DNA from 3 places in the Pseudochrobactrum albidum genome. Region 1 is predicted to be linked to each of the others. Evidence: riboswitches for the same ligand, from Rfam matches in the RefSeq annotation. Region 1 holds a riboswitch; each other region holds the start of a gene.
The links. Region 1 has a riboswitch for thiamine pyrophosphate ahead of thiB (thiamine ABC transporter substrate binding subunit). Riboswitches for the same ligand answer to the same signal wherever they lie in the genome.
Positions count from the first base shown of each region.

Region 2: another riboswitch for thiamine pyrophosphate. It lies ahead of ACSTTO_RS01660 (3-oxoacyl-ACP reductase); the one in region 1 lies ahead of thiB (thiamine ABC transporter substrate binding subunit).
Region 3: another riboswitch for thiamine pyrophosphate. It lies ahead of thiM (hydroxyethylthiazole kinase); the one in region 1 lies ahead of thiB (thiamine ABC transporter substrate binding subunit).

Region 1 is NZ_JBPVTR010000016.1:97,201-106,829, forward strand. It holds gene ACSTTO_RS02235 (ABC-F family ATP-binding cassette domain-containing protein) at 1-1,042, opposite strand, end outside; gene ACSTTO_RS02240 (YMGG-like glycine zipper-containing protein) at 1,252-1,536, opposite strand; gene ACSTTO_RS02245 (thiamine diphosphokinase) at 1,654-2,313, opposite strand; TPP riboswitch at 2,406-2,517, shown strand; gene thiB (thiamine ABC transporter substrate binding subunit) at 2,578-3,591, shown strand; gene thiP (thiamine/thiamine pyrophosphate ABC transporter permease) at 3,675-5,321, shown strand; gene thiQ (thiamine ABC transporter ATP-binding protein) at 5,318-6,043, shown strand; gene ACSTTO_RS02265 (M48 family metalloprotease) at 6,351-7,856, shown strand; gene ACSTTO_RS02270 (RNA polymerase factor sigma-32) at 7,904-8,812, opposite strand; gene ACSTTO_RS02275 (CarD family transcriptional regulator) at 9,142-9,629, opposite strand, start outside.
Region 2 is NZ_JBPVTR010000015.1:59,563-69,191, forward strand. It holds gene efeB (iron uptake transporter deferrochelatase/peroxidase subunit) at 1-1,009, shown strand, start outside; gene efeO (iron uptake system protein EfeO) at 1,076-1,894, shown strand; gene ACSTTO_RS01640 (DUF1850 domain-containing protein) at 1,952-2,311, opposite strand; gene ACSTTO_RS01645 (TRAP transporter permease) at 2,311-4,419, opposite strand; gene ACSTTO_RS01650 (TAXI family TRAP transporter solute-binding subunit) at 4,518-5,471, opposite strand; gene ACSTTO_RS01655 (acetolactate synthase large subunit) at 5,981-7,531, shown strand; TPP riboswitch at 7,635-7,733, shown strand; gene ACSTTO_RS01660 (3-oxoacyl-ACP reductase) at 7,816-8,595, shown strand; gene ACSTTO_RS01665 (LLM class flavin-dependent oxidoreductase) at 8,595-9,629, shown strand, end outside.
Region 3 is NZ_JBPVTR010000017.1:16,139-25,767, reverse strand. It holds gene ACSTTO_RS02390 (glycerate kinase type-2 family protein) at 1-972, shown strand, start outside; TPP riboswitch at 1,016-1,111, shown strand; gene thiM (hydroxyethylthiazole kinase) at 1,169-1,981, shown strand; gene thiE (thiamine phosphate synthase) at 1,968-2,612, shown strand; gene thiD (bifunctional hydroxymethylpyrimidine kinase/phosphomethylpyrimidine kinase) at 2,616-3,449, shown strand; gene ACSTTO_RS02370 (DUF6691 family protein) at 3,471-3,881, opposite strand; gene ACSTTO_RS02365 (YeeE/YedE family protein) at 3,894-4,319, opposite strand; gene ACSTTO_RS02360 (ArsR/SmtB family transcription factor) at 4,332-4,673, opposite strand; gene ACSTTO_RS02355 (MBL fold metallo-hydrolase) at 4,679-5,554, opposite strand; gene ACSTTO_RS02350 (Tim44 domain-containing protein) at 5,742-6,752, opposite strand; gene ACSTTO_RS02345 (metallophosphoesterase family protein) at 7,072-8,379, shown strand; gene ACSTTO_RS02340 (AAA family ATPase) at 8,379-9,629, shown strand, end outside.

The sequences.
Region 1 (9,629 bases):
CAAATTCCAGATTAACACCAAGACGGATTGTGCCTGAATCCGGCTCAAGCTTGCCGGTCAGCATGGAAAGCAGCGTGGTTTTACCCGCACCATTCGGCCCCACAAGCCCAATACGATCACCGCGATGAACACGAATGGAAAAATCTTTCACCAGCACACGATCATCATAGGCCTTGCTGATTTTATCAGCTTCGATCACCAGCTTGCCGGATTCCTTCACATCACTGGCCTGCAACGCGGCCACGCCTTGCGCATGGCGATGCGTGCGAAACTCCTGACGCATGGCATTCAACTCGCCAAGGCGGCGCATATTGCGCTTGCGCCGTGCGGTTACCCCATAGCGCAGCCAGTGCTCTTCCCGGGCAATCTGACGGCCAAGCTTTTGATGATCGCGCTCCTCTTCTTCCAGAATTTTATCACGCCATTCTTCAAAATGCGCAAAGCCCTGTTCAATCCGGCGTGTCACGCCACGATCAAGCCAGATGGTTGAGCGGCTGACATTTTCCAGAAAGCGCCGGTCATGAGAAATCAGCACAATTGCCGAGCGAATCTGGCGCAGTTCCTGTTCCAGCCATTCAATGGTTGCCAGATCAAGATGGTTTGTCGGCTCATCCAGCAACAAAACATCAGGCTGCGGGGCAATAACCCGCGCCAAAGCCGCACGGCGCGCCTCACCGCCTGAAAGTTGCTGAGGCGTCTCATCTCCGCTCAGGCCGAGATTTTCCAGCAAATATGCAACACGATAGGGGTCATCGGCCGGCCCAAGCCCGGCCTCCACATAAGCGCGCACAGTGGCAAAGCCTTCCATATCTGGCGTTTGCGCCAGATAGCGAATGGTAGCGGACGGATGGCGAAAAACCTCACCGCTGCTTGGCTCAACCATGCCGGCAGCAATTTTCAGCAAGGTGGATTTACCGGAGCCATTGCGCCCGACCAGCGCAATACGCTCTCCCTCACCAATCGACAGGCCTGCATCTTCAAGCAATGGCGTACCGCCAAATGTCAGGCTGATCTGGTCAAGACGAAGAAGAGGTGGAGCCATAATATATACTCTGACTTGAGAACCCGAAGAAAACCGCACATGCCTTTACCTTCACAGGCACGAACATAGTGCGCTTGTTACTGCATATTGCAGCAAACGGGAACCCTCACGGCAAAATTCCTGCTCCTTGATAAAATATCAAACACAAGCGGAATATAGAAAAACAGGCCGGAAACCGGCCTGCTCTTCAATCCCGGATAAACACCTGATCAGTTACAAGGTGCTTCATAAATGCGTCCGTAATTATCACGGTAGCGGCAATATTGAACACCATTGCGGGTCTGCGCTGCACCAACCAGCGTACCGGCAACCGCACCGATTGCAGCACCGGTCAGAGCGCCGCGGCCATTACCGCCAATGGCACCACCGGCCAGCGCGCCAAGTGCTGCGCCGCCCACACCATAGCCGGCAGTGCGCTGTTCAGCCGTTGTACAGGCAGCTGTCGAAAACGCGAGCACTGCTGTTACCGCCATAATAGATAAACGTGATTTCATCTGATTTAACTCCCGTTAAAACTACTCGCTGCCATATTCTTGCGCATATTAGAGCAAAAAGAAGATTAAGGCTATCAAAACAATTTACAGGTTTTTATATTCCGAATATTACCGCTGTTAAACGCCGGCCTGATCTGCGCCTGATCTGTCATCGGGCGATGCAAGCAGCACTGCCGCTCCGGAACTCAAGGTCACAGTCAGTTCTCCTTTTACTCTATTTGAGAGCGTTAAAGAAGAGCCAAACGGCACGCAAACATCATTCAGCGGCCATTGCGCGCCGGAAATTGACAATCCGGTCAATGTATCAAACCCCAGAATACTAAACAGGGCGCCATCGGGCAGATCAAAAACTGTTGCACCACTGGTGAGCGGTGTTGCCTCCTCATGGCCGCTGGTCAAAAAAATACGCTTCCCCGCGGCAGCCTGCGCCGTTGCCATGGCAAGATGCAGGAATGTATGGTCAGTGCGTTCCCCGCCAAATGCACCGGCCAGAATCACTTCATCCGCACCGCGTGCATAGGCCTCATGCAGTGCCAGCTCACCATCTGTCATATTCTTGGCAGCAGGAAAAACCTGCCTTTCAACATGCTGATAGTGATCGGCAAGCATTGTGGCTGATGAATCAAAATCTCCCAGCCAAAGTTCCGGCGTCACATGCAGTGCTGCAGCATGGCGCATGCCGCTATCTGCCGCCAGAATGCGCGCACCTTCAATCTGCTGCAAAAGACGCGGCGTAACCGTGAGATCACCACCAAGGAGAATAAGAAATTTTGCCATGCCGCTGCATATCACGGCGCACCGCCGGCCGGAAGCCCGTAAAAGCGCGTATAAACATCTTGCCTGCCGGCGCTCTTTTATCCTATTGTCATCCTGCTCTAACGGGGTGCCTTCCGCAATCGGGAGGCTGAGAGGCCGGCCTCCGGCCAACCCGCTGAACCTGATCCGGCTTGTACCGGCGGAGGGATTAGATGCTGTCCGGCTTTACGGCGCTCAATCCTTATCATTGATAACCAGAAGGAGAGCCCGTGCGGCTTTATCTCAATGCATAAACACGTCAAAAATTCAGTTTTCGCGTTATTTTCAGCCTCTGTCTTTGCCTTATCCGCAGGGGTGGCGCAGGCTGCAGATCTCACAATTTACACCTATGACAGCTTCACCTCCGAATGGGGGCCTGGACCACGGGTAAAAGAAAATTTTGAAAAATCCTGCAATTGCACGGTAGATCTTGTTGCCATCGCCGATGGCGTGGCGCTGTTAAACCGCCTGAAACTGGAGGGCAAGGCAACAAAGGCAGATATTGTTCTGGGGCTCGATACCAATCTTATCAGCGATGCTAAGGCAACCGGCCTGTTTGCCCCCCATGGTCTTGGTGCGATCAAAAGCAATGTGCCGGATAATTTTCAGGATGATGTGTTCCTGCCTTATGATTACAGCTATTTTTCAGTCATTTATGACAGCGAAAAACTGAAAAATCCCCCAAAATCCATGGCAGAACTGATTGACGGCGACAGCTCAGAAAAAATTATCCTCATGGATCCGCGCACATCCACACCGGGGCTTGGCATGATGCTGTGGATTAAGGATCTTTACGGGGATCAGGCTGCGGAAAAATGGCAGCAGCTCAGCAAACGCGTGCTCACCGTAACACCGGGCTGGTCTGCGGGCTATGGCCTGTTCACAAAAGGTGAGGCGCCGATGGTGCTGTCCTATACAACCTCACCTGCCTATCACATCGCTTATGACAAGACCGAACGCTATAAAGCCATCGCCTTTGAAGAAGGCAATTACCTGCAGATTGAACTGGCCGGCCAGACAGTGAATGGCGCGAAAAATCCCCGTGCTGCAGAATTTATGAAATTCATCACCACACCGGGCTTTCAGGATGTTATACCGGAAACCAACTGGATGTATCCGGCCTTTAACACGTCCGCCCCGCTCAGCCCCGCTTTTGACACTTTGCCAAAACCGGCTAAAAGCCTGCTGATTAATGCGGAAACAGTTGCGCAAAACCGCAAGGCATGGGTTGATGAATGGCTAAGAGCCACGAGTCGTTAAATAGTGGCCGTTTAATTATTTTGCGCATTATCTGACATACAGGCATTCTGCCGGAATATTCCGGCAGAATCTTTCGAGGGCATATGCCGGCATCGCATTTTAAAACATTATCAGGCCTGTTTGCGCTGCTACTCCTGCTGATATTAACCGGCGGCGCGCTGATCTCGCTTGCCATTCAGGGGTTTCAGACAGGGAGCATTCTCCTGTCTGCCTTTGACAGCTATTTGTGGCATATTACCCGTTTCACGCTGCTACAAGCCTTGCTTTCAGCAATATTGTCCATTGCTTTTGCCCTGCCCGTTGCCCGCGCCTTACACGCGCATCATCAGTTTTTCGGCCGTACTTTGCTGTTGCGCCTGTTTGCCATTCCCTTAACCCTGCCTTCGCTTGTTGCGGTTTTTGGCATTACCAGTATTTACGGGCGCAACGGCTTTATCGCCAAGGGCAGCACAGCTCTGGGGCTGCCGCTGATACCCGATATTTATGGTTTATCCGGCATTTTGCTGGCACATGTATTTTTCAACATGCCGCTTGCCGTGCGCCTGCTGCTTGCAAGCCTTGATTCCATCCCGCAGGATTACTGGAAGCTCTCCGCACAGCTTGGCATGGGAAGTCTGGCGCGGTTCCGGCTGATTGAATGGCCGGTTATCGCCCGTAATTTAAGCGGTATTGCAGGGCTGATCTTCATGCTTTGCGCCAGCTCCTTCACCATTGTGCTAACCCTTGGCGGCGGACCACATGCCACCACATTGGAAGTTGCCATTTATCAGGCCCTGCATTTTGATTTTGATCTTAGCCGCGCGGTAGCCCTTACCCTCACCCAACTATTGCTCACCATCGGTGTTTTATGCCTGCTGCGCCTGACCGGCAAACCAACAGAAGAAGGCTTCTCCCTTGCCACCGTCAGGCGCAATTATATCCGCCACAGCACACAGGCGCGCATCATTGCCGGCTTTATCATCATCATCGCCGCGCTGTTCATCGCCCTGCCGATATCAGGCCTGATCATTTCAGGCCTTGCGTCAAACCTCATCCGTCTGCTTAGTGAAGCAATCGTGCAGCGCGCCATCATCACCTCACTGTTGCTTGCCTGCAGTGCTGCAGTCTTATGCGTCATCCTCTCATTCACACTGGTTTGTGCCCGCGAATACAGCGCCGCCCGCAATATGAAACAACCCCGGCTGGGCCTGTCATTCTTTACCGGTGCGCTCGACAGCGGCGCCAGCCTGGTTCTCATCATCCCGCCAATCGTTATCGGCGCGGGCTGGTTCATTCTGCTGCGCCGGTTTACTGATGTGTTTACGCTTGCGCCATTTATGGTTATCGGTGTCAATGCCGTCATGGCAATGCCCTTTGCCGTGCGGCTGCTGCGTCCGGCATGGGATAGTGCGGCTGCACGTCATAACCGGCTCTGCACCAGCCTCGGCATCAGCGGGGTCAATCGCCTGCGCCTCATCGACTGGCCGGTTATACGCCGCCCTCTGGTGCTTTGTTTTATATTTGCCATGGCGCTTTCCATGGGTGATCTTGGCACAATTGCCCTGTTTGGCAGTGATGCGGTGCAAACATTGCCCTATCTGTTGCTGCAGCGCATGGGCAGCTACCGCACCCATGATGCGGCAGGGCTTGCGTTTATTCTTGCCTGCATCTGTTTTGCGCTGATGCTGGCAACCAGCCGCAACAAGCAAGCCATACCTCCCGCCAAAACCACTGAACAGGATTTTTCATGAAACGCCACCACGCCGCTATTACCCTTGATATGGTTGCGTTTTCCTTTGGTGATACGCATATGCTGTTCAACCTGCATTTGCCTGCCGGTGAGACCGGTGTGATCATCGGTCCAAGCGGTTCCGGCAAATCCACCCTGCTCAATCTTATTGCCGGTTTTGAAACACCGCATTCCGGCCGCATCTTGATCGGCGGAGAAGAAATCAACACCACCGCGCCGGCGAAACGCCCTGTCTCTATGGTATTTCAGGAGAATAATCTTTTTGCCCATCTTGATGTGTGCGCCAATATCGGGCTTGGCCGCTCACCGGATCTGCGGCTTGGCGCAGAAGACCAGGCGGCAGTACAGGATGCCATAGCCCGCGTTGGACTTACAAGTAAGGAAATGCGCAAGCCTGAGGCCTTGTCCGGCGGCGAGCGGCAACGCGTTGCCATTGCCCGCGCTCTTGTGCGCAACAAACCTGTATTGCTGCTTGATGAGGCTTTTGCCTCACTTGGGCCTGCATTGCGCCTGCAAATGCTTGAGCTGGTTAAAACCCTGCAGGAAGAAACCGGTATTACGGTTTTAATGGTCACCCATACACCCGAAGATGCCCTGCAATTCAATTCCACCCTGTTTTTTCTGGAAAGCGGTAAGATCAGGGCACAGGGTGATGCCGCCATCATGCTCTCAAATTCTGCACCACAACATATTCGTGATTATATGGGCACGCCGCGATCATAATCGCAAGAAAGCGCAGAGTTTTTGCAATTTTATCCGCAAGCGGCCTGATATTGCCATAGTTTGGCAACATTCAGATGCAGATCACGCCCGCAGATAAACAACTGCTATGACAGATTGTGAATTAACGAAAAAATCATTTCACTTCTCTTGATCTGCGCAATGTTTATAGTGCCTGCAAGGTATGGCTGAATGGAATCATCGATCATGCCTGCACAAACAATAATCGGCCTGATGCTTATATATCCGCAAGGATATATTAAGGCCTGAGGCTTAAAACTATATGAGTATCGGGGATACGACACTGAATATGCAAGCAAGGGCACAGAGATTTCCTGCAAAAGGACTGCCCTCCCCTTTGCCGGTTTTCAAACATGCAGCTATTATCGGCTTGCTGGCGATTTTGTCTGCCTGCCGTTCAGTTGATTTCAGTGATCCCAATATGATCGGCCCCTCATCCAACCCGGTCACAGCTGCCAATGTCAGCAAAAATGACAGGCTTGCCCAGCTCAGCGCCCTTCAGCATCCGCGCATTCTCGCCACCTATGGCGGAGAGTATAAAGATGCCAAGCTTGAGCGCATGGTGGCCAAAATTGTCGGTAAGCTGACAACTGTTTCCGATAATCCGGATCAGACCTATATTATCACCATTCTCAACAGCCCGAATATCAACGCTTTTGCGCTGCCGGGCGGCTATCTCTATGTAACACGCGGCTTGTTGGCGCTTGCCAATGATTCATCCGAGGTTGCAGCTGTCATCGCCCATGAAATGGGGCATGTGACCGCCAATCATGGTATTTTGCGTCAGGCCAAAGAGGCGGAATCCATTATCGCCAGACGTGTGGCCTCCGAGGTGCTGCATGATGAGGCGGCAGGGCGTGAGGCCGCTATTCGCAGCAAGCTGCGTCTGGCTCAGTTTTCACGCAATCAGGAGCTGCAGGCTGATGCGATCGGCATTAAAATGATCGGTGCCGCCGGTTATGATCCCTTTGCCTCTGCCAGGTTCCTGCAATCCATGGAGGCCTATACAGCCTTTCGCTCGATTTCCGGCGCCACTGATGCCAGCCTTGATTTTCTGGCCACACATCCGGCCACGCCGCAGCGTGTTGAACTGGCAACCGCCCATGCACGGCGCATCGGCGCGCCCGGTGTCGGCACCACAGACCGTGATTCATTCCTCAACGGCATTGACGGACTGCTTTATGGGGATCCCCCGCAGGAAGGCTTTGTGCGTGAGCGCACCTTTATTCATCCAAAACTCGGCGTGACTTTTACCGTTCCGCAGGGCTTTACCATTGATAATTCTGCCAATGCGGTTATGGCCAGCGGGCCTGGTGAACTGGCTATACGTTTTGATGGCGCTGCATTGCCGCAGGGCAGCGATCTTTCCGCCTATATCCGCAGCGGCTGGGTAACGGGGCTTGATGATCAATCCGTACGCAATACCACAATCAACGGCCTGCCTGCGGCCACAGCCCGTGCCTATGCAGATAAATGGCAGTTTGAAATTGTGGTGATTGCCTCCGGCGCCAAAGTTTACCGTTTCCTGTTTGCAGCACCCAGAAACAGCACCGCCCTTGGCAGTGCTGCACAACAAACCACACAGAGCTTTCGTGTGCTGACACCGGCTGAACAGGCAGCGGCCAAGCCCTTGCGGATCAGGGTCATCACCGTTAAGGCCGGCGATACACTGGCCTCACTCTCCGCCCGTATGCAGGGCACTGACCGCAAGCTGGAATTGTTCCGCCTGATCAATGCCCTGTCCCCCGGCAGCACCGTTTCAGCCGGCGACCGGGTCAAGATTATCAGCGAATAGATTAAGCCTGCGCAAACAGGCTTTATAAAGTAAGATTTTTTGCCTGTTCAGGCATGATAACCAGAAAAACCGCTCTGACGGCACAAGGCAATGCGCAATTTTTCCAAAGCGCGGTTTTCAATCTGGCGAACACGTTCCTTGGAAATACCAAGTTTTGCGCCCAGCATTTCCAGCGTCACCGCCTCATCCTGCAAGCGCCTTTCGCGGATAATGCGCAATTCACGCTCATTCAAAACAGCAAGCGCCTGTTCAAGCCATAAAACACGCCGCTCGCTGTCAATCATGGTTTCCACCACCTCATCCTGCAAAGGGTGCTCATCCACCAAAAAATCAATCTTGCCCGCGCTATCGTGATCATCTTTTGAAAGGCTCATATCCAGAGAACTGTCCGCGCCGGACAGGCGGGAAGCCATCAGTTCCACATCCTGCACACAAACCCCGATCTGATCGGAAATCAGCCGATAAATTTCCTGCCTGTTGACTGTTTCATGGGTCTGCGCCAAACGGGCGCGCAACCGCCGCAAATTAAAAAACAAGGCCTTTTGCGCCGCACTCGTGCCACCGCGTACAATCGACCAGTTGCGCAAAATATAATCCTGAATTGCGGCGCGTATCCACCATACGGCATAGGTTGAAAACCGCACATCCCGCTCCGGATCAAAGCGCAATGCAGCCTCCATCAACCCCACAGCCCCTTCCTGAATAAGATCAGCCAGCGGCAAGTCAAATTTACGAAACCGTGCAGCGACTGAAATCACCAGCCGCATATGGGCTGTGGTAATCTGATCAAGTGCGGCCTGATCGCCCTGCTTCTTCCATCGCTGCACCAGCGCCAGCTCCTGCGCGCGCTCAAGATAAGGTGCTGCCATGGCATGACGCATCATATGACGGGAAGATATATAATTGACAGAAGAGGGTGTGAGCGCAGAATATACCGGCGATGCTTCAGGCTTCATCTCAGTTCTCCATAAAGAAAAAGCAAAGCAAGCCGCCGGCAATAAAAATAAATGAAGGCGGCTTTCTTGCTGCCTGATCCTGATGCCGGTTCAGTTTCTCATTCTGTTCATATTCACCAATATAGCCGGCTGACCGGAAAATTTCTGCGGCATCTGACCCGTTACAATCTCAACGCATCAACGCAAATCCGGTTCCCGTATTTTCAAACAAAATTTTCTGCCGCATATGCAGCCTGTACAGATTTTATAAAATCAGCACAAAAGAAAAGCCGCCCTGCAAAAACAGAGCGGCTTTATTACAAAAAAACATCAACAGCAAAACCGGCTGATTATGCGGCTTCTGCCTCGTCATCCTCAACATCGGCCTCATCGGCTTTGGCGCCGCGTTTTGGTCCCTTTGCCAGATTTGCTTCAATCAGGCGAACAGATTCAGTATCTGATAGTTTGTTCACCGCGGCCACTTCCCGCGCCATACGGTCAAGGGCTGCCTCATAAAGCTGACGTTCTGAATAGGATTGCTCCGGCTGGTTATCAGCACGGAAAAGATCGCGTACAACCTCAGCAATAGCAATAAGATCACCGGAGTTGATTTTTGCATCATATTCCTGTGCGCGGCGCGACCACATGGTGCGCTTGACACGGGCGCGCCCCTGCAGAACCTTTAATGCACGTTCCACAAAATCGCCTTCTGACAATTTACGCATACCAATTGCGGCCGCCTTGGCAACCGGCACTTTAAGGCGCATTTTATCTTTATCGAAATCAATAACAAAAAGCTCAAGCTTCATGCCTGCAACTTCCTGTTCCTCGATAGCAA
Region 2 (9,629 bases), on a different contig from region 1:
TGTTTTTCTCACGCAAGGCGGCACGCCACCAGCACTTGATCCTAAATTGCCGCCAGCCGATTCCGGTATTATCGGCCCCCAAATCCGGCCTGATAATCTCACAATTACAGTGGGGCTGGGCGACAGCCTGTTTGAAAATCATTCATGGCTTAAACCCCATAAGCCAAAGCTGCTGCAGCGGATGACAAAATTTTCCAATGATGCTTTGGTGGCTGATCTCTGCCATGGTGATCTTTCATTGCAATTTTGTGCCAATACGCCCGATACCAATATTCACGCCCTGCGCGATATTCTCAAAACCATGTCAGATCTGGTGTTTCTGCGCTGGAAACAGGAAGGCAATGTGCCGGTTATTCCGCCATCACCGGATGGCGAGGTGGAAAGCGCGCGCAATTTTCTGGGCTTTCGGGATGGCTCGGCAAATCCTGATGCAAGCGACAAGGCTTTGATGAATAGGCTTGTCTGGATTAGCAAAACACAACAGCAGGAGCCGGATTGGGCAATTAACGGTTCTTATCAGGCCGTGCGTATTATTCGTAATTTTGTGGAGCGGTGGGATCGCACTCCCTTACAGGAGCAGGAGCAGATTTTCGGGCGTAAAAAAATGTCCGGTGCTCCGCTTGATGGTACGAAAGAAAGCCAGGTACCCGATTATAGCAAAGATCCTGACGGCAGGATCACGCCGCTTGATGCGCATATTCGTCTTGCCAATGACCGCAGCCCTGCCGCCCAAAAACACCTTATCCTGCGCCGGCCATTTAACTATTCCAACGGGGTAACCAAATCGGGGCAGTTGGATCAGGGTTTGTTGTTTATCTGCTATCAGGCTGATCTGGAACAAGGCTTTATCACGGTACAGCGCAAGCTCGATGGCGAGCCGCTGGAAGAATATATCAAGCCGGTTGGCGGTGGCTATTTCTTCATTCTTCCAGGTGTTGTTAACGCGCAGGCTTATCTTGGCCATCAACTGATTGAGGCCGTACGTAACACACCGGATAACAGGGTTTAACCCGCTGTTGTTTATAAAAACTCCAGCAATAATAAAATGATAGAAGATATCAGAAGGACGTCTGTAATGAAGTTTGGATCTTTACTTGTCGCCTCGGTCTTCGCCTCATGTCTGTCAATGCAGGCTGTGGCGCAGGATGCCGGCTATGATCTGGTTGAGCCATTGGCCGAATATAAAATCTATGTCAGTGAAAAAGCCCGCAAGCTGGAAGACGACACGAAGGTCTTTACAGATGCTGTCAAGGCCGGGGATGTGGAAAAAGCCAAGGCTTTATTTGCACCAACGCGTCTGAGCTATGAAGCAATTGAACCGATTGCCGAATTATTCAGCGATCTTGATGTTTCTATCGACAGCCGTGCTGATGATTGGGAAAAGGCCGAACAGGATCCGGGCTTTACCGGTTTTCATCGTATTGAATATGGTCTGTGGGAAAAGAATTCGACACAGGATCTTGCACCAATTGCCGACAGGCTGATGGCTGATGTGCGTGAGCTGAACAAGCGTATTGCGGATCTGACCTTTCCGCCGGAAAAGGTGGTTGGCGGGGCTGCTGTGCTGATGGAGGAAGTGGCTGCTACCAAAATCTCCGGCGAGGAAGACCGCTACAGCCATACGGATTTATGGGATTTTAAGGGAAATTTTGACGGTTCACGCAAAATCTTTGATCTGGTTCGTCCGCTGATTGAAGAAAAGGACGCAGAATTTACCAAAAAAGTGGATGACAATTTCAACACGGTTGAACAAACGCTTGAAAAATACAGGCAAGGTAATGGCTATCAAAGCTATGACAAGCTGACAGATAATGACCGCAAGGTTCTTTCCATTGCTGTTAACACACTGGCAGAAGATCTCTCTACCCTGCGCGGCAAGCTTGGCCTGAACTGATCTGCACTATGTGAGAATATCAATCCGCCCGATACCCACAGCATATCGGGCGGATTTTTATTGGCATTGTGTCAGTTCAATAGGTTGTTGCGCGGTTGCGCCAAGCTCGTAACATTGCCCGTTGGCACAGAGCTTCCAGCCGCTGACCGTCGCACCGGAAGCTGCCAGTATGATATGTGGCCGCGACGGAATTTTTGGCACATAATGATACCAGCCGTTGTGCAAGGTTGCGCCTTCCGGCGGTTCCATACCGGCGCCAGAGCCCTGGATGCGGGCTTCAGTCAATACAAATCCTGCCGGCGTGATCTGCCAGTCTTCCTGCCACGGAATTTTTTCAACACTATGTGTCCATTGCAGCATGAAAGAGGTGGCAGCTATCCGCAGCACGCCGGCAGCGGATAGTGCACAAAGTGCCATCAGTTATGCACCGCCGTTTGCGCGGCACGGGTTTTCCACCAGTGCCACAGCAAAAATGCGATACAGGCAGCAAAGCCAATCTCATCACTATAAGGATAGGTTGCCAGCATCATGGCAGCCGCTGCAAAAGCCCAGACGCGCTCCCAGATTTTCAAATGGCCGCGCAAATAGCCAATTGAGGCCGCACCCCACATGATAATGCTGAGCAAAGCCTTACCGATCATATAGATAACAGCAGGCCAATAACCCATGCTTTGCACAAGCGGGCCGCCATCCTGAAGCATGATAACCGGTGCATAGACCGCCATGAACGGCACAGCAAAACCGGCAACGGCAATGCGCACAGCCTGCATTCCGATTTTCAGGCCGGTTTCTTTGGCAATCGGCGCGGCGGCAAAGGCAGCCAGTGCCACAGGCGGCGTCAGATCCGCCATAATACCAAAGTAAAACACAAACATATGAGTTACCAGCAACGGCACATCCAGCATCAGCAATGCAGGGCCGGCAATGGATGAGGTGATAATATAGTTCGGGATTGTCGGAATGCCCATGCCGAGGATCAGACAGGTGATCATCGTCAGCACAAGGGAGAGGAAGAGCGAGTTCTCACCCACACTTACAATCACACGGGCAAAGCTGGATCCGGCGCCGGTAAGCGCAAGCACACCGATAATAACCCCCACAAGCGCACAGGCCACACCCACAGGCAGGGCATTTTTTGCGCCTTCTGCAAGGCTTTCCAGACAAAGGCGCAGTGTTTCACGGCCGCCACGCAGTGTGAAATTGGCAAGAACCAGAACTGTGAGCAGCAATAAGATCAACGTGATGCCGCGAATTTCCTGCCCGAGAATATTAAAACTTGTGCCAAAAGCCGCAGCCGACATCAGGCCAAGCGCGATCCAGAACAATACACGCACAGCCATTGGCATATTGGCAGAAACAGGCACCCCAAGAATGATCAGTGCCGTCAGGCTCATGCCGACAGTACCGGCAAAAAGCGGTGTGTAGCCGGAGAACAACAGCCACACCAATGCTGCAAGCGGCAGGATCAGATACCAATGCTTGCGCAAGGCACCAAGTGCGCTTGGCAATTCAGCTTTGGAAAGCCCTGTTAAACCCAGACGACCGGCCTCAAGATGCACCATAACAAAAACGGTGACAAAATAGAGCAATGCCGGAACAATCGCTGCCTTAACAATTTCAATATAAGGCAAGCCCAATGTTTCAGCCATGATGAATGCAACCGCACCCATGACCGGCGGCATAATCTGCCCGCCCATTGAGGCCACAGCCTCCACGCCACCGGCAAAAGCCGGCCTGAAGCCGGAGCGTTTCATGAGCGGAATGGTGAATGCGCCGGTTGTTACCACATTGGCAACACCGGAACCGTTAATTGTGCCCATCAATGCGGAAGATATCACCGAAACCTTGGCAGGGCCGCCGCGTGAGGAACCAACTGTACCCATTGCCACATCATTGAAAAGCTGGATCATGCCAGCGCGCTCAAGAAAAGCGCCAAACAGGATAAACAGGAAAATATAGCTGGAGGAAACATAGATTGGCGTGCCGTAAATTCCTTCTGTTCCCAGAAACAGCACTTCAACAACCTGTTCAAAATCATAACCGCGATGGTTGAGCGGTGAAGGCAGATATTGGCCAAATAAACCATAGGCAAGAAAGATCAGGCAGATGAGCGGCAATGTCCAGCCCATCATGCGCTGCCCTGCCCAGAAAACAAGGACAACGGCCAATACGCCGACAATAATATCCTGCATATCCGGCTCACCGGCACGCAGGATCAGGTCATCATAAAATACCCAGTGATAAAAACTGACAATAAAGGCAAGAAGCGCCACAGCCCACATCAGGATTTTTTTAAACGATCCCTGAGGCGCGGCATTGCCATAAAGACCGAACAGCAAAAGCAACAAAAAGCCGACATGAACCGAGCGCACCACCTGACTTGGCAATGGAGAATAGGCCGCTGTCCAAAGCTGGAATACGGAAAAAGCAACCGCAACAGCAAATAATATGCGTGCACCGGCACCCATACCCCAGCCGGGAATATGTTCTGCCGATTCAACCGCATTGGCTTGAGAAGATGACATAAATTTAAAACCGAAAAGAGAGGGGACAGAAGAAATACAAAAATGGTTGCGTATTCTGTGTGAGCAGAACCGCAACCGCTTTCAAGTTTTAAAAGTGCTTATTCAATGCCTTTTTCTTTATAATACCGTATGGCACCCGGATGAATTGGGGTTGGCGATACAATGGTATTCTTATCAAGCTTGATCATTTTTGCAGCCGAATGGGCAGCGGCAAGCTGATCAAGATTTTCAAACAGGCGCTTGGTCATCTGATAGACCAGTTCTTCATCCATATCCGGACGAACAATAAGATAATTGATCACCGAAGCGGTGGTCACATCCTTATCCTGACCGGTATAGGTGTTGGCAGGAATTGTGTTTACCTGATAAGGCGATCCGATTTTCTCAACAATTTCAGCCGGCACTTCAACAACATTGATGTCAACAGCATTGGCAAGGTCACGCAGGGAAGCAACACCAAGACCGGAAGACTGCAGGGTTGCATCAAGCTGGCGGTTTTTCATCAGCTCAACAGATTCAGCAAAGGGAAGATATTCCACCTTGCCAAGGTCATCATAAGAAAGCCCTGCTGCGCCAAGAATGGTTTTAGCATTAAGCTCGGTGCCGGATTTTGGCGCGCCAACAGAAAGACGTTTGCCTTTCAGATCAGCCAGCGTTTTAATGCCGGATTCCTTGGAGGCGACAATCTGCACATAATTTGGATAGATCGCAGCCAGCGTGCTGATATTTTCCAGTTTTTTCTTAAAACCGGCCTCTGCATTGCCTTCCCATGCATCACGCAGGGAATCGCCCAGTGTGAAAGCAAGTTCGCCGCGGCCACTATTGATCAGATTGATATTTTCAATCGAAGCTTTGGTGGCCTGCACAGACGGGCGCACATCCGGAATTTCAGAATAGATTTTTTCCAGTGCAACACCCATCGGATAATAGACGCCGCTCGTACCACCGGTCAGGATATTGATGAAATCCTGTGCCTTTGCTTCCGCAGCGGCAAATGTCATCGTGACCGCAGCAAGAGCTGACAAAAGTGTCTTTTTGCTCATATAACCCATGAAACCCTCCATAATCTGCGTTTGACAGCCCGTTTGTATCGCCTGATACCCTCCTTGGAAATATAAGGCGCAATGGTCTGCCATATCTTGTCTGCGTCTGGCGGAGCAGAGATACCGGCCAGATAGCATAATCAGGATATTTTATACAGTAAAAGAGCCATATTCATTCCGGGTCATCCGACAATGTGCGGATACCGGAATAATGGCTCTGATATGCCGGCAATTTTTTATGAATGTTTTATATTGTGCAACAAAAATTTTATGACATTTGCGCTTATAAAGCCGCCATAGGACGTTTTTAGCTATAAGCTTATGATTTTATTGCAACTAATTGCTGATATCACTTGTGCATAAGCTTGCCGGAACGAACTGTTTCCGCACCGGAATAATTTTTCCCTATAGCTTGCAGCACTATTGCAAAGCCGGATATAGCTGATAGGCGCCCGTATTGCGTGCCATATTCAATTTACGCAAATTTTTACGGGCTGTAAGCATAATGGGAGTGAGAAATGAACGGTGCTGATAGCCTTTGCGACACATTGCTAGCGCATGGGATTGATGTATGCTTTGCCAATCCCGGCACATCGGAAATGCATTTTGTGGCCGCGCTGGATAACAAGCCGCAAATGCGCTGTGTACTGGGTCTGTTTGAGGGGGTGGTTACAGGAGCTGCAGACGGTTATGGCCGGATGGCGGATAAACCGGCGGCAACATTGCTGCATCTTGGTTCCGGCCTTGGCAACGGAATTGCCAATCTGCACAATGCCAAACGCGCCAGAACGCCGGTTGTTAATATTGTCGGCGATCATGCAACCTATCATCTCAAATATGATGCGCCCCTGACCAGTGATATTGAATCGCTGGCGCGTCCGGTTTCCGGCTGGGTAAAAACATCAAAATCCGCGCAGGATATATCCGCAGATACGGCTGAGGCCTTTGCCGCGGCCTGTTCTGCACCCGGCCAGGTGGCAACACTTATTTTGCCGGCAGATACGGCCTGGAGCAAGGCGCCGCAACAGATTGTGCAGCCTCTTGCCCTGCCTGAGCGGCGCAAGGTCAGCCCTGAAGCCGTGCGCGAGGCTGCCAAAGCATTGCGCAATGGCAAGCGCACGCTCATTCTGCTTGGCAATTATGCTCTGCGTGCCAATGCGCTGGAAATTGCCAGCCGTATTGCACAAATTTCCGGCGCGCGCCTTCTGGCGCAGCAATCCAATGGCCGTATTGAGCGCGGGGCAGGGCGTGTTGCGGTCAATCGTGTGCTCTATCGTGTGGATGATGCTCTGGCTGATCTTGCGGATATTGAACAGGTTGTGCTGCTTGGCGCCAAAATTCCGGTTGCCTTTTTCGCCTATCCCGGCAAGCCGAGCACCTTTCTGCCGGAGGGTTGTGCCGTGGTCGATTATGCCGGCGAGGCTGATGATCAGCTCTATGCTTTGCAGGCACTGGCTGATGAAATGCATATTCCGGCATCAATCACACCATTGCTTAATCAGCGTGGTGAAAAGATTATGCCTTCAGGTGCGCTTGATGATGATAAAATCAGCGCAATTGTTGCGTCCCTTCTGCCGGAGGATGCAATTATAATTGATGAATCCATCACCTCCGGCCGCAATATGTTTACGCTTACACACCAATCAGCGCCGCATGATTTTCTGCAACTGACCGGCGGCGCAATCGGTATAGGCCTGCCATTGGCAACAGGTGCTGCGGTTGCCTGCCCCGATCGTCAGGTGGTGGCGCTACAGGCAGATGGCAGCGGTATGTATACAATGCAGGCGCTGTGGACGCATGCCCGTGAGAATCTGAACATTATCACGATAATTTTTGCCAATCAGCGTTATGCAATTTTGCATGGCGAATTGCAGAATGTTGGCGCCGGCGCACCAGGGCGCAATGCACAACGTATGTTTGATCTGGTTGAGCCGTCAATTGACTGGGTAAGCCTCGCCAAAGGTGTGGGCGTTGAAGGTGCACGTGCCACAACGGCCGAGCAATTTGCCGATCTTTTTGCTGCCGCAAGCAGGCGTAAAGGTCCGTTTTTGATCGAAGCCCTGATTTAAAAATCATGTTGCGGCAGGATTTCCTGCCGCAACCCCTCAAATATTTCCGGCATATACCATCCTTTCAGTCTTGTCCGGTGCGGATAAACTTGTTAGGTCTGATGGCAATGACACGGGGTGTCCTGTTTTGCAGGGCTGAGATTTTAAACCCGTTGAACCTGATCCAGCTCATACTGGCGAAGGGATGTCTGTGCGCCTTACTGCATTTATGCAGTGCAAGCCCTTATTCCCTTTGTCCGGTCAATTTTAAATTGTCTGTTCAATTTCAAGACGAGGGAATTATCATGTCTGATCCTGTTTTGCTTCCGCTTCACCGGCAGCTTGTTCTTGTTACCGGCGGTGCACGTGGCCTGGGCTGTGCTCTCGTCAAGGCATTTTTGGGTGAAGGGGCTCAGGTTGTGATCAATTATCACAAAAGCGCAGATGCAGCGCAACAACTGGCCGCGCTGGCGCCGGAAAAAACATTGGCCATACAGGCTGATGTAACAGATAAAAGCGCCGTTGCAGCAATGTTTGCAACAGCGCAACAGCATTTTGCCATGCCGGTGACAACTGTGGTCAATAATGCCTTGCCGGCATTCAGTTTTAACGGGGATGCCCGTGCCCATGCCGATGTGATCAGCTGGGAGCAGATCAATCAGCAGATGGAAGGCATTGTGCGCGGTGCGCTCAATACCACACAGGCAGCACTTGCGGGTATGGAACAGGCAGGGTTTGGCCGTATTATTAATATTGGCACAAATCTTTTTCAAAATCCGGTGGTGCCATATCATGATTACACCGCAGCCAAGGCGGCGCTTTTGTCGCTGACCCGCACTTTGGCACAAGAACTTGGCGAGAAGAATATCACTGTCAATATGCTATCGGGCGGGTTACTGCGCACAACCGATGCCTCTGCCGCCACACCGGAGGCAGTCTTTGATTATATTGCCTCTGCCACGCCGCTGCGCCGTGTGACCACCCCTGCAGAATTTGCCGATACGGCCTTGTTTTTTGCCTCGCCCTGGGCGCGTTCCGTAACCGGTCAAAACCTTGTTGTTGATGGCGGATTGGTGAAAAACTAATGCGGAAAATGCATCTTAACCTGTTCATCTTCGGTTGCGGGCATCACCGTGCGGCATGGCGTCATCCGCAGTCTGCGGTCGAGAAACTCAGTGATATCAGCTATTATGCCAATCTGGCGCAGATTGCTGAGCGCGGCAAATTTGATGCGGTATTTTTTGCTGATTGGCATGCAATAGATAATATTGCCGATGGCCCGCGCAGTTATTTTGATCCCCTGACCCTGCTGGCTGCATTAACCGGTGTCACCGAAAAAATCGGGCTGATCAGCACCATTTCCAGCACATTTAGCACACCTTTTCATGCCGCACGCAGCCTGGCATCCCTTGATCACTTATCAAAAGGGCGCATCGGCTGGAATGTTGTGACCTCGATGTTTGACAGCGAGGCGCGCAATCATGGTTATGAGAGCATGCCGCCCCATGAATGGCGCTATAATCGCGCGGAAGAATTTATTGAGGCGGTGCAGAAATTATGGGATTCATGGGATGCTGATACAATTATCTGTGACCGCTCCGGTGATTATGCGCGCAAAGATGGTCTGCGCGCCATCAACCATAAAGGCGCGCATTTCTCAACGCAGGGGCCTTTAACGATCCCGCGCCCGCCGCAAGGGCATCCGGTGCTGTTTCAGGCCGGTGCATCGGAGCAGGGCAGGGCACTGGCCGCAATCAAGGCCGAGGCGATTTATGCAGTGGCTTATGACCTGCCGGCGGCACAAGATTATTATCGTGATATTCAGCGCCGGGCCAAGCTTGCAGGGCGGGCTGCAGGCATACCGGTTATGCCGGGGCTTGTAACCTATGTGGCATCCACAATGGATGAGGCCAGAGCCAAACAGCAACAGCTTGATGAATTGCTGCCAACGGCAGATTCCTTGCGCCAGCTTGGCATGTTTATCGGGCAGGATTGCTCGGATTGGGCACTGGATGCACCCGTACCGGCACTGCCGCCGCTTGAAGATTTTACAGGGCCTAAAGGGCGCTATGCTACAATCCTGCGGATTATTGAAACAGAACAGCCAACCTTGCGGCAA
Region 3 (9,629 bases), on a different contig from region 1:
TTGAAGGCTTGTGTGAAGGATCTGCATGAAGATGATCTGGTTGTGGCCCTGATCTGCGGCGGCGGCTCTGCGCTGTTGCCAGCGCCTGCGCAAGGGCTGAACCTTGCGGATGAGCAGGCGGTTAATGCTGCGCTTCTTGCTAGCGGCGCGCCAATCAGTGTGATGAATGCTATTCGCAAACATGTCTCCACCATTAAGGGCGGCAGGCTTGCGGCCCTTGCAGCGCCTGCCCGTATGGTCAGCCTGATTGTCTCGGATATTCCGGGTGATAATCCGGCATTGATTGCCTCCGGGCCGACAATTGCCGATTGTGCAACCCGCCATGATGCATTGCAATATATTGAACAATATAAGATAAAACTGCCTGAAAAGGTGATGGCGCATTTGCACAATGCTGCGGCCGATGCCCCGCAACCCAATGATGCGGTGTTTGCCCGCAACAGCCATCATATTATTGCCAGTTCTGCGCAATCATTGGCGGCAGCGGCAAAATTGGCTGAAGAACAGGGCGTTGAAGCCCTTATTCTCTCTGATGCGGTTGAGGGTGAGGCAAAGGATATTGCGCTGATGCATGGGGCAATAGCACAATATCAGGCGCATAACCGCACATCCGGCCGGCCGCTTTTGCTGCTCTCCGGCGGGGAAACAACTGTTATATTTGGCGCAGACAGCAAAGCTGGTAAAGGCGGGCGCAACAGCGAATTTATGCTGGCGCTGGCGTTAAATATTGCCGGATGTGCCAATATTTGCGCTCTGGCTGCCGATACGGACGGGATTGACGGTTCGGAAAATAATGCCGGTGCCTTTGCAGATGGCAATACAATCGGGCATATGCGGGCAATGGGGCTGGATGCGCGGCAATATCTTGCAGCGCATGACAGTTGGAGCGCATTTTACAAAAGCGGGGATCTTTTTGTAACCGGGCCTACGGGCACAAATGTCAATGATTTTCGTGCGATATTGATCAGCTGATCCTGCAGGTGTGGACAGTTACCCTTTGCTCTGCCATAATAGCCGGTAACGACAGGGGCGCCCGGATCATACCGGCTGAGAAGTACCCTTTGAACCTGAACCGGATAATGCCGGCGGAGGGAGTCAGATCAAAGGGTGCATTTTCGCAATAGCGATAACCTTCTGTATCAGACCCTCACCGCCGTGGAGGGCTGATATGAAAGATCTGCCGGATTTCGGCGCATTGCTGGCAAATATGCGCCGCTGCAATCCTCTTGTACAATGTATCACCAATTTTGTGGCGATGAATACGGCGGCCAATGTGGTTTTGGCGGCCGGCGCTTCTCCGGCTATGCTGCATGCACAGGAGGAGGCTGGTGAATTTGCACAATTATGCGGTGCTGTAACAATTAATATTGGCACGCTGTCACCGCTTTGGGTTCAGGGCATGATTGCGGCAATCACCGCGGCCAATGCGCATCAAATTCCCTGGGTATTTGACCCTGTGGCGCATTTTGCTTCAACATTTCGCCGGCAAACAGCGCAGCAATTGCTGGCGCTGAAACCCACAATCATTCGTGGCAATGCATCTGAAATTCTCACCCTTGCAGGTTTTCGCGCACAGGGAAAAGGAGCGGACAGCGGTGATGATGCCGGCAGCGCATATCAGGCGGCACAGCAATTGGCGCGGCAATATCAATGCACTGTTGCTGTTACCGGCGCTTATGATCTTGTGACGGATGGCCGCAAAACCCTGCGCATTGACGGCGGTTGCAAACTGATGCCGCAGGTAACAGCTTTGGGCTGTGCGCTAACCTGCCTGACCGGTGCGTTCATTGCCACACACCGGGCTTGCGCATTGGCGGCCGCAGCGGCCGCGCTGGCTATGTATGCGGTGGCCGGAGAACAGGCGGCCTTGCAGGCAAAAGGCCCTGCCAGTTTTCAGATGCATTTTATTGATGCGCTCTATGCGCTTGATCCGGCACAATTTCAGTCTCAGGCAAAGGTACAATTCTATGAAACAGTTTGATCTGTCGTTTTATCTTGTTCTTGATCGCGGGCTTTGCGGCAGTTTTGGCATGGTGGAGACCGCATTGGCGGCAGTGCGCGGTGGTGCAACTATGGTGCAGCTGCGTGATAAGGATGCCAGCCAGCAGGAGGTGATTGAAACAGGTAAAGCGCTTAAAACTGCCCTTGCCGGCAGCAATGTCAGGCTGATTATCAATGATAATGCAGAAGCGGCAATGGCCATTGGCGCTGACGGCTTGCATATTGGCCAGCATGACGGCCGGCCGGAAGACGTGCGTGCAAAGATAGGCCCGGATATGATTTTAGGTCTTTCTGTGCAGACTGCCGAACTGGCTGCAAAAGCAGACAGGAATGTGGTGGATTATCTTGGTATAGGTCCTGTTTTTCCGACAGCGACCAAGAAAAACTGTGCGCCTTCCATTGGTTTTGACGGGCTGAAGCGCGTCTACGCCCATAATGGCCTGCCGGCAGTGGCTATTGGTGGTATTAAACTGCCGCATGTGAATGATGTGCTGGCAACCGGTGTGGAGGGGCTTGCCGTGGTCTCTGCAATTTGCGGGCAGGATAATCCGGAGCAGCAAGCCCGTTTATTCAGTGCTGAAATTGCCGCTTTTCGCGGATCAAAAGGCTAAGACATGAAAAATGTTCTCTCCCTTGCCGGTTCTGATCCTTCCGGTGGCGCAGGTATTCAGGCAGATTTGAAAGTTTTTGCAGCGCGCGGCACATATGGTATGGCGGCGCTCACCTCGCTTACTGCACAGAATACGCAGGGTGTATCCGGCGTTTTTGCTGTTCCTGCAGAATTTGTCGCACAGCAACTTACCATGATCTTCAGCGATGTGCAGGTTGATGCCGTTAAAATCGGCATGATCGTTAATGCGCAGATTGCTGACCATGTGGCGCAGGTTTTATCGGCACAATTACTTAAACAGCCTGATTTGCAGATTGTGCTGGATCCGGTGATGATTGCCAAGGGCGGCGCTTCATTACTTGATCCGCAGGCTGTGGAAAGCCTGACGGAAAAATTATTGCCGTTGGCAAGTCTTTTGACACCCAATCTGCCGGAAGCGGCGGCTTTGCTAAGGCTGCCGGTAGCGCAAAGCCGCACGGATATGGAGCATCAGGGGCGCGCTTTGCTTGCAAAAGGCTGCAAGGCTGTGCTCATGAAAGGCGGCCATATGGCAGGTGAACACTGCCCTGATTTATTGCTGAGCGCGGATTATAATTTGTGGTTTGAGGCACCGCGTATTGCAACACGTGATACACATGGCACCGGCTGCACGCTCTCCAGTGCTTTGGCGGCAGAACTGGCAAAGGGTAATTTACTGCCGGATGCGGTGCGTGAGGCAAAAGCCTATTTGCTGCGTGCAATCAGTGCCGCATACCGGCTTGATGTGGGCATGAAGGATGAGGCCGGCTGTTCCGTCGGCCATGGGCCTGTTTTTCATGCTATTGATCAGATTGGCTGATCATTACGGCTTCCTGATATTTCAGGAAGCCTTTACCTTACGGGCAATCAGCATACCGGTTATCATTGCCGGAACAAAAATGAGTGTGCCGGTTGCAGCTATGCCAAGAGTGGTCATGGCAGGCCCCGGACAAATGCCGCCAAGCCCCCAGCCAATACCAAACAGGATTGAACCCGTGATCAGGGCTGTATCGGCCTTGCGCTTTGCAGGCACATCAAAATCAAGGCTGCATAATGGTTTGCGGCGGGTAAAAACCATGCGAAAACCGATAAATGTGGTTATAACTGCTGCCCCCATAACAAGTGCAAGTGAAGGGTCCCAATTTCCTGCAAGGTCGAGAAAATTTTGCACTTTTTCAGGATTGGCAAGGCCGGAGATCACCAGCCCGAGCCCAAAGATCAGGCCGATTGCAAAATTGATCAGTAATGACATGATCTTTCTCCTTTAGCCGATTATATGGCGCATGATGTAAACAGTAATGAAACCGGCCGCCATAAACAGCGTGGTTGCCAATATTGAACGCGGTGAGAGACGGGAAATACCGCATACGCCGTGGCCGGATGTGCACCCGCTGCCAAATACTGCGCCAAAGCCAACCAGAAGCCCGGCACTGATCATCAGCACAGGATCAGATGACACGTTAATAACCGGCAATTGCCCGCTGAAAATCATATAGATAAAAGGGGCAGTCAGCAGCCCGAGCACAAAAGCTGAGCGCGCTAAAAACCGGTTATCGCTATAGGGCGGGAAAAGCTTGCTGACAATGCCGCTGATACCGGCAATGCGCCCTTCAAACAGCATGAGCATAACGGCTGAAAAACCGATGAGAGCACCGCCGGCCAGAGCGGACCAGGGGGTAAAATTTTCCATGATTGAGAACCTTTATGAATGGTCTTGCGGGGCGCAGAATAATTGATGCATGGTGCGGATGAAGATGCTCACCCGTCCGTCAGCCAGTGAATAGAATACGGCTTTGCCTTCCTTGCGGGTGCTGACAAAGCCGGCGGCGCGCAATTCGGCCAGTTGCTGGGACAGGCCTGGTTGGCGAATGCCCAGCATATCCTCAAGCTGACGTACGGATTTTTCTCCCTCCACCAATGCACAGGCCACTTGCAGCCGATCGGGATTGGACAGAGTTTTGAGAAAGGCGGATGCCTCATTCACTCTTTCCCGCAATTCTTCGGCTTCAGGCGCTGTGGCCTTGTCTTTCACAATATCGGGCATGATTATCACCAGGGGGAGCCGTTAAAGCGCCCGAGCGGAATTTTGATATAACGCTGGCCGTTATCTTCCGGTTCCGGCAAACGCCCGCCGCGAATATTCACCTGCAGGGCATGGAGCATGAGTTTTGGCAAGGGCAGGGTGGCATCACGCGCTTGTCTGGCCGCAATAAAACTTGCTTCATCATGATGGCGGCTTAGATGGATATTCTCTTGCAATTGCTCATGAATGCTCGATTGCCAGCGCGCTTCCCGTCCGTTTGGGCGGTAATCATGGCCGGTAAACAGGCGTGTTTCCGGCGGCAGTTGCAATATGGCCTGGATACTGTTCCATAATGCTTTGGCATCGCCACCGGGAAAATCGGCGCGGGCAGTGCCGCTGTCAGGCATAAATAATGTATCATGAATGAAGGCAGCATCGCCGATTACATAGGTAATTGAAGCCAGCGTATGCCCCGGTGAGTGGATGACGCGGGCATCAATATTGCCGATTTTAAATGTTTCTCCGTCCTCAAACAGGTGATCCCATTGCGAGCCGTCACAGGGCATATCCGGCCAGTTATAGAGTTCGGACCAGATTTTTTGCACTTGTATGACTTGCGCGCCAATTGCCGTGGGGGCGCCGGTGCGGGTTTTAAGATAATGGGCGGCCGAGAAATGATCGGCATGGGGATGCGTGTCAAGAATACGCACCAGCCGGTAGCCGCGCTGCGTTATAAATTCTAAAATCTCATCGGCATGGCTTGTGGCAGTCTGGCCGGATTTCTCATCATAACCCAGAACCGGATCAATAATTGCACAATCCATGGTTTCAGGGTCGGCAACAACATATTGGACAGATCTGGTGCGCGGATCATAAAAGGCGCTGATATCTGGTTTTTGCATAGTATACCTGCTGTGATTGTTTATAATTAAATATAATTGATTGCAAAAAAATGCAATCATAAAAATTTATATGTGCTATGATCTTGTTATTTATAACTTTGTATAAAGCCTGTGTGTTGCGCAATGAAAAAGCCGCCCTGTCTTTCAGGGCGGCTTATTATAAAATTTTATATGCAAAATCAGTCTCTTATGCAGCCTGAATGGCAGAGAGTTTCCAATCTTCAACGCGGCCATTGGCAGGGCGCACAAATGTCCAGATTTCAGTGCTCTGTGAAATATCCTTTGTTTCGCCTTCCGCCAATGCGCCGCTATTGCGATCTGCCAGATAATCTATACTCTCATAGCGCATGGCAACGGTGGCGTAATCCCTGCCGTCTTCGCTCCAGCTTTCCGATATATCGCCTTGCAACAATTTTACATCGCTTACATGGTTGCGCAGGCCGTTGGTGGCATTTTCTCCAAGCTCCTCTGCCAGATAGGACATAGCCTCCGGCGTGGTGAGCCGGCGCAAAGTGCCGTAATTTTCCTGTCCGTAGGCAGATTGCACTTCTGTCAGCATTTTTTCAAAATGATCAAGATCCTGCTGTGTCACATTGAGCGGTTTTTCTTCTGAAACCGGTTTGATGCCGGCTGTTGCTCCGGAAAGCGGCACAGAACCTGCCGAACGGCTTGCTGTGTGTTGTGTCTGATAGCTGCTGGCAGATAATGGCGCGGCACGCATGTGGCCGGCTGTTGCTGTGGCCGGCCTGTTGCGATTGGCGAAAAAACGCATAGCCAGCATAACCAGCCCGCCAATCAGTGCAAGCTGCAAAATCAGGCCAAGGAAGCCGGCCATTCCGCCAAGCCCGTTGCCGAGCAACATGCCGATGAGGCCGCCAACAAGCAGGCCGCCGAGCATGGAGCGGCCAAAATTATTGAAAAAGCCTGGTTTTGCTGCATTGGCAGCAGGGGCTGCATTTTGTGCAGGACGGTTTTGCGCACCGGTATTGGGAGTCATGGAACGCTCAATAGGTGCGGCATTATTGGGCGCTGTGCGGGTTGGTGCAGGTGCCTGATAGGTTTTACTGCCACGGCTGCCAAATCCGCCCATGCCGCCTGCGCGTCTGGCATCGGCAATATCAAGGGCTGAAAGCGAGAATATAAGCGCCAGACCTAATATGGCTGTAAACTGACTGAATCGCGAGGTGGCACGCAGCATATGTGTCTCCTGAAAAATCGAATTTGCCAATATATAGGAAAGCGGGGTATTTTATAAAAGATCCGGAGACAAAAAATTGGTATAATTTACAAGAAGCTGTTTGAATTATAAGAAAATTGTAGTCTGCAATTATTTGCAGCGTCCGGCGCCTTGATTTTTCTGGCTGCGCCGTCGCATAGTCCGTTTCAGATATCGGGCAGTATTGATCACATTATGCCAATACAGGCTGGTATAAGCAGGATTTATCTATAGATCGCAGCATTCTCAAAAAACAGAAATGTTTTTAGAGAGCATGTTTATTTGCTGTGCAGGAGTTGGTTTGACTTATCGCTTTATCCATGCGGCAGATATCCATCTGGATTCACCTTTGCGTTCACTGGCTTTGCGCAACAGTGAGCTTGCCGGTTTTATCGGCAATGCGACACGCCGCGCTTTTGTGCGCCTGATTGATCTTGCGCTTGATGAACATGTGGATGCAGTGCTGATTGCCGGTGATCTTTATGACGGCGACCAGACATCAATGAAAACGGCACGTTTTCTGGCCGAGCAGTTGCGCCGGCTGGATGAGCGCGGAATTGATGTGTTTATTATTCGAGGCAATCATGATGCGCTGTCAAATATTACCAGAGAACTGGTGCCGCCGCAGCGGGTGCATCTATTTGGCAGCAAGGCCGGTTCTGTGCAGGTTCAGCGGCCGGATCATGCGATGCCGGTGGTGATACACGGCTTGAGTTTTGCCAGACCGCATGCCGATAAAAGCCTGTTGCCCCATTATGCCCTGCCTGTTGAGGGCGCGGTTAATATCGGGCTGATGCATACCAGCCTGAACGGCGCTGCGGGGCATGACCCTTATGCGCCGGTCAGTGTCAGTGATTTGCAGGCGCATGGTTTTCATTATTGGGCCTTGGGGCATATTCACAAGCGTGCGGTTTATCCGGCCACGCCGCAATGTAACAGCACAGTGGTGATGCCCGGTAATCCGCAAGGGCGCGATATTAATGAGGCAGGTGCAAAATCCGTAACCTTGGTAACCATTGATGAGGCCGGCACTGTAACAACAGAAGAACGACTGACATCAGTTGCGCAATTTGAGCGTGTGGTGGTGGATGTAAGCGGAGCGGAAGACTGGCGTAGCCTGATCCGCTTTGTTGGTGAGGCGCTGGAGCAGCAGCGCAGGCATACAAAAAGCGAGCATCTGGTAGCGCGTTTGCATGTAACAGGTAATACAGTATTGGCATGGCAGATACGCCGTGATCATGACCTGTTATTAACAGAAGCACAGGATAAAGCCGCGCAAATTGGCGATTGCTGGGTTGAAAAGCTGGAGATTGAATGCCACCCCCTGATTGGCGCATATTCTCCGGCACAAGGGCAGGATATGGCGGGGCATGATCCCTTGCATGAATTGAGCTTGCTCATCAACGGGCAGCTTATGTCCTCGCCGATATTTCAGGGCGAACTTGCAGAACAAATGGATGGGTTTTTGAAAAAACTGCCGCGGGAGCTTCGCGGCCGGTTTGGCGCAAGTGAGGAAGACACGGCAGAAATGGTGCGGGATTTGTTGCGGCAGGGCAGCGAGGATGTGCTGGCTGAGCTTGGCACTGCAAAGGCGCAGGAGCAGGCATAATGCGTATTAACCGCTTGGATCTTACCCGATATGGCCGCTTTACTGATTATGTGCTGGATTTTGGCTGTGCACAAAAAGACAAGCCGGATTTGCATATTGTTTATGGTGCGAATGAAGCGGGTAAATCCACCACGTTTTCTGCATTGCTTGATCTCCTGTTCGGGATTGAACATACAAGCCGCTATAATTTTTTGCATCCCTATCCGGCGATGAGGATTGGCGCTTCTCTGCAATTGCAAAATGGTGCGCAGGAATTGGTGCGCACCAAAGCACGGCAGAACAGCCTGCGTGATGATCAGGGGCAGGTTCTGCCGGAAAGTCTGATTGCCGCAGAGCTTGGTGATATTGATCGGCATGCCTATCGTATGATGTTCTCGCTCGATGATGACACGCTGGAACAGGGCGGGGAAGCTATTCTGGCCAGCAAGGGCAATCTGGGAGAATTGCTGTTTTCTGCCAGTGCGGGGCTTGCAGGGCTTAGTCAAAATCTGGCTTTGCTGCGTGCCCGTGCGGATCAGTTTTATCGTCATGGTGCACGTAGTGGCGAACTGGCTGATCTTAAAGCGCAATTGCAGGCTATTGAAACGCAGAAAACCGCACTTGATGCACATAGTTCCGCACAGGCCTATGCCAAACTGGCCGGGGCGCATCAACAGGCACAGGAAACCTATCAGCAGGCATTGCGGGATCATAGCAATACCAAAATCCGCAAAAGCGAATTAGAGGCGCAGCTGAAAGTATTGCCGTGGCTGCATCAGTTGCAGGAGATGCGCATAAAGCTGGAGGCTTATGCCGATGTGCCGGCCATACCTGCGGGCTGGGCTGATGAATTGCCAAAACTGATGATGCAGGATGCAGAATTGCGCACAAGTGAGCGCCTATTGCGCGACAGGTATGAGGAACAACTCAGGGAAATTGCCGCGCTTGCGCCAGATGAAAATGCCCTGCGGCTTGCTGCATCTGTTGAAAATTTGCAGGATGCGCGCGCCCGCTTTCTGACCGCGCAAAAAGACCTGCCGGAGCGTGAGGCGGCCTTATATTCTGAACAGCAGGCGATCGAGGCCCTGTTGCTGCGCCTTGGACGCAGTGATGAGAAGAACCCTCATGATCTGCTGATTAATATACAGACAGAAGCGCAATTGCGCAGCCTGATAGAAAGTCGCTCAGGTATTGAGGCTTCCCTACGGCTGACGCATGACGAATTGGCCTCTGCCAAGGAGCAACTGGCAGTTGCCCGTGAAAAACGTGAT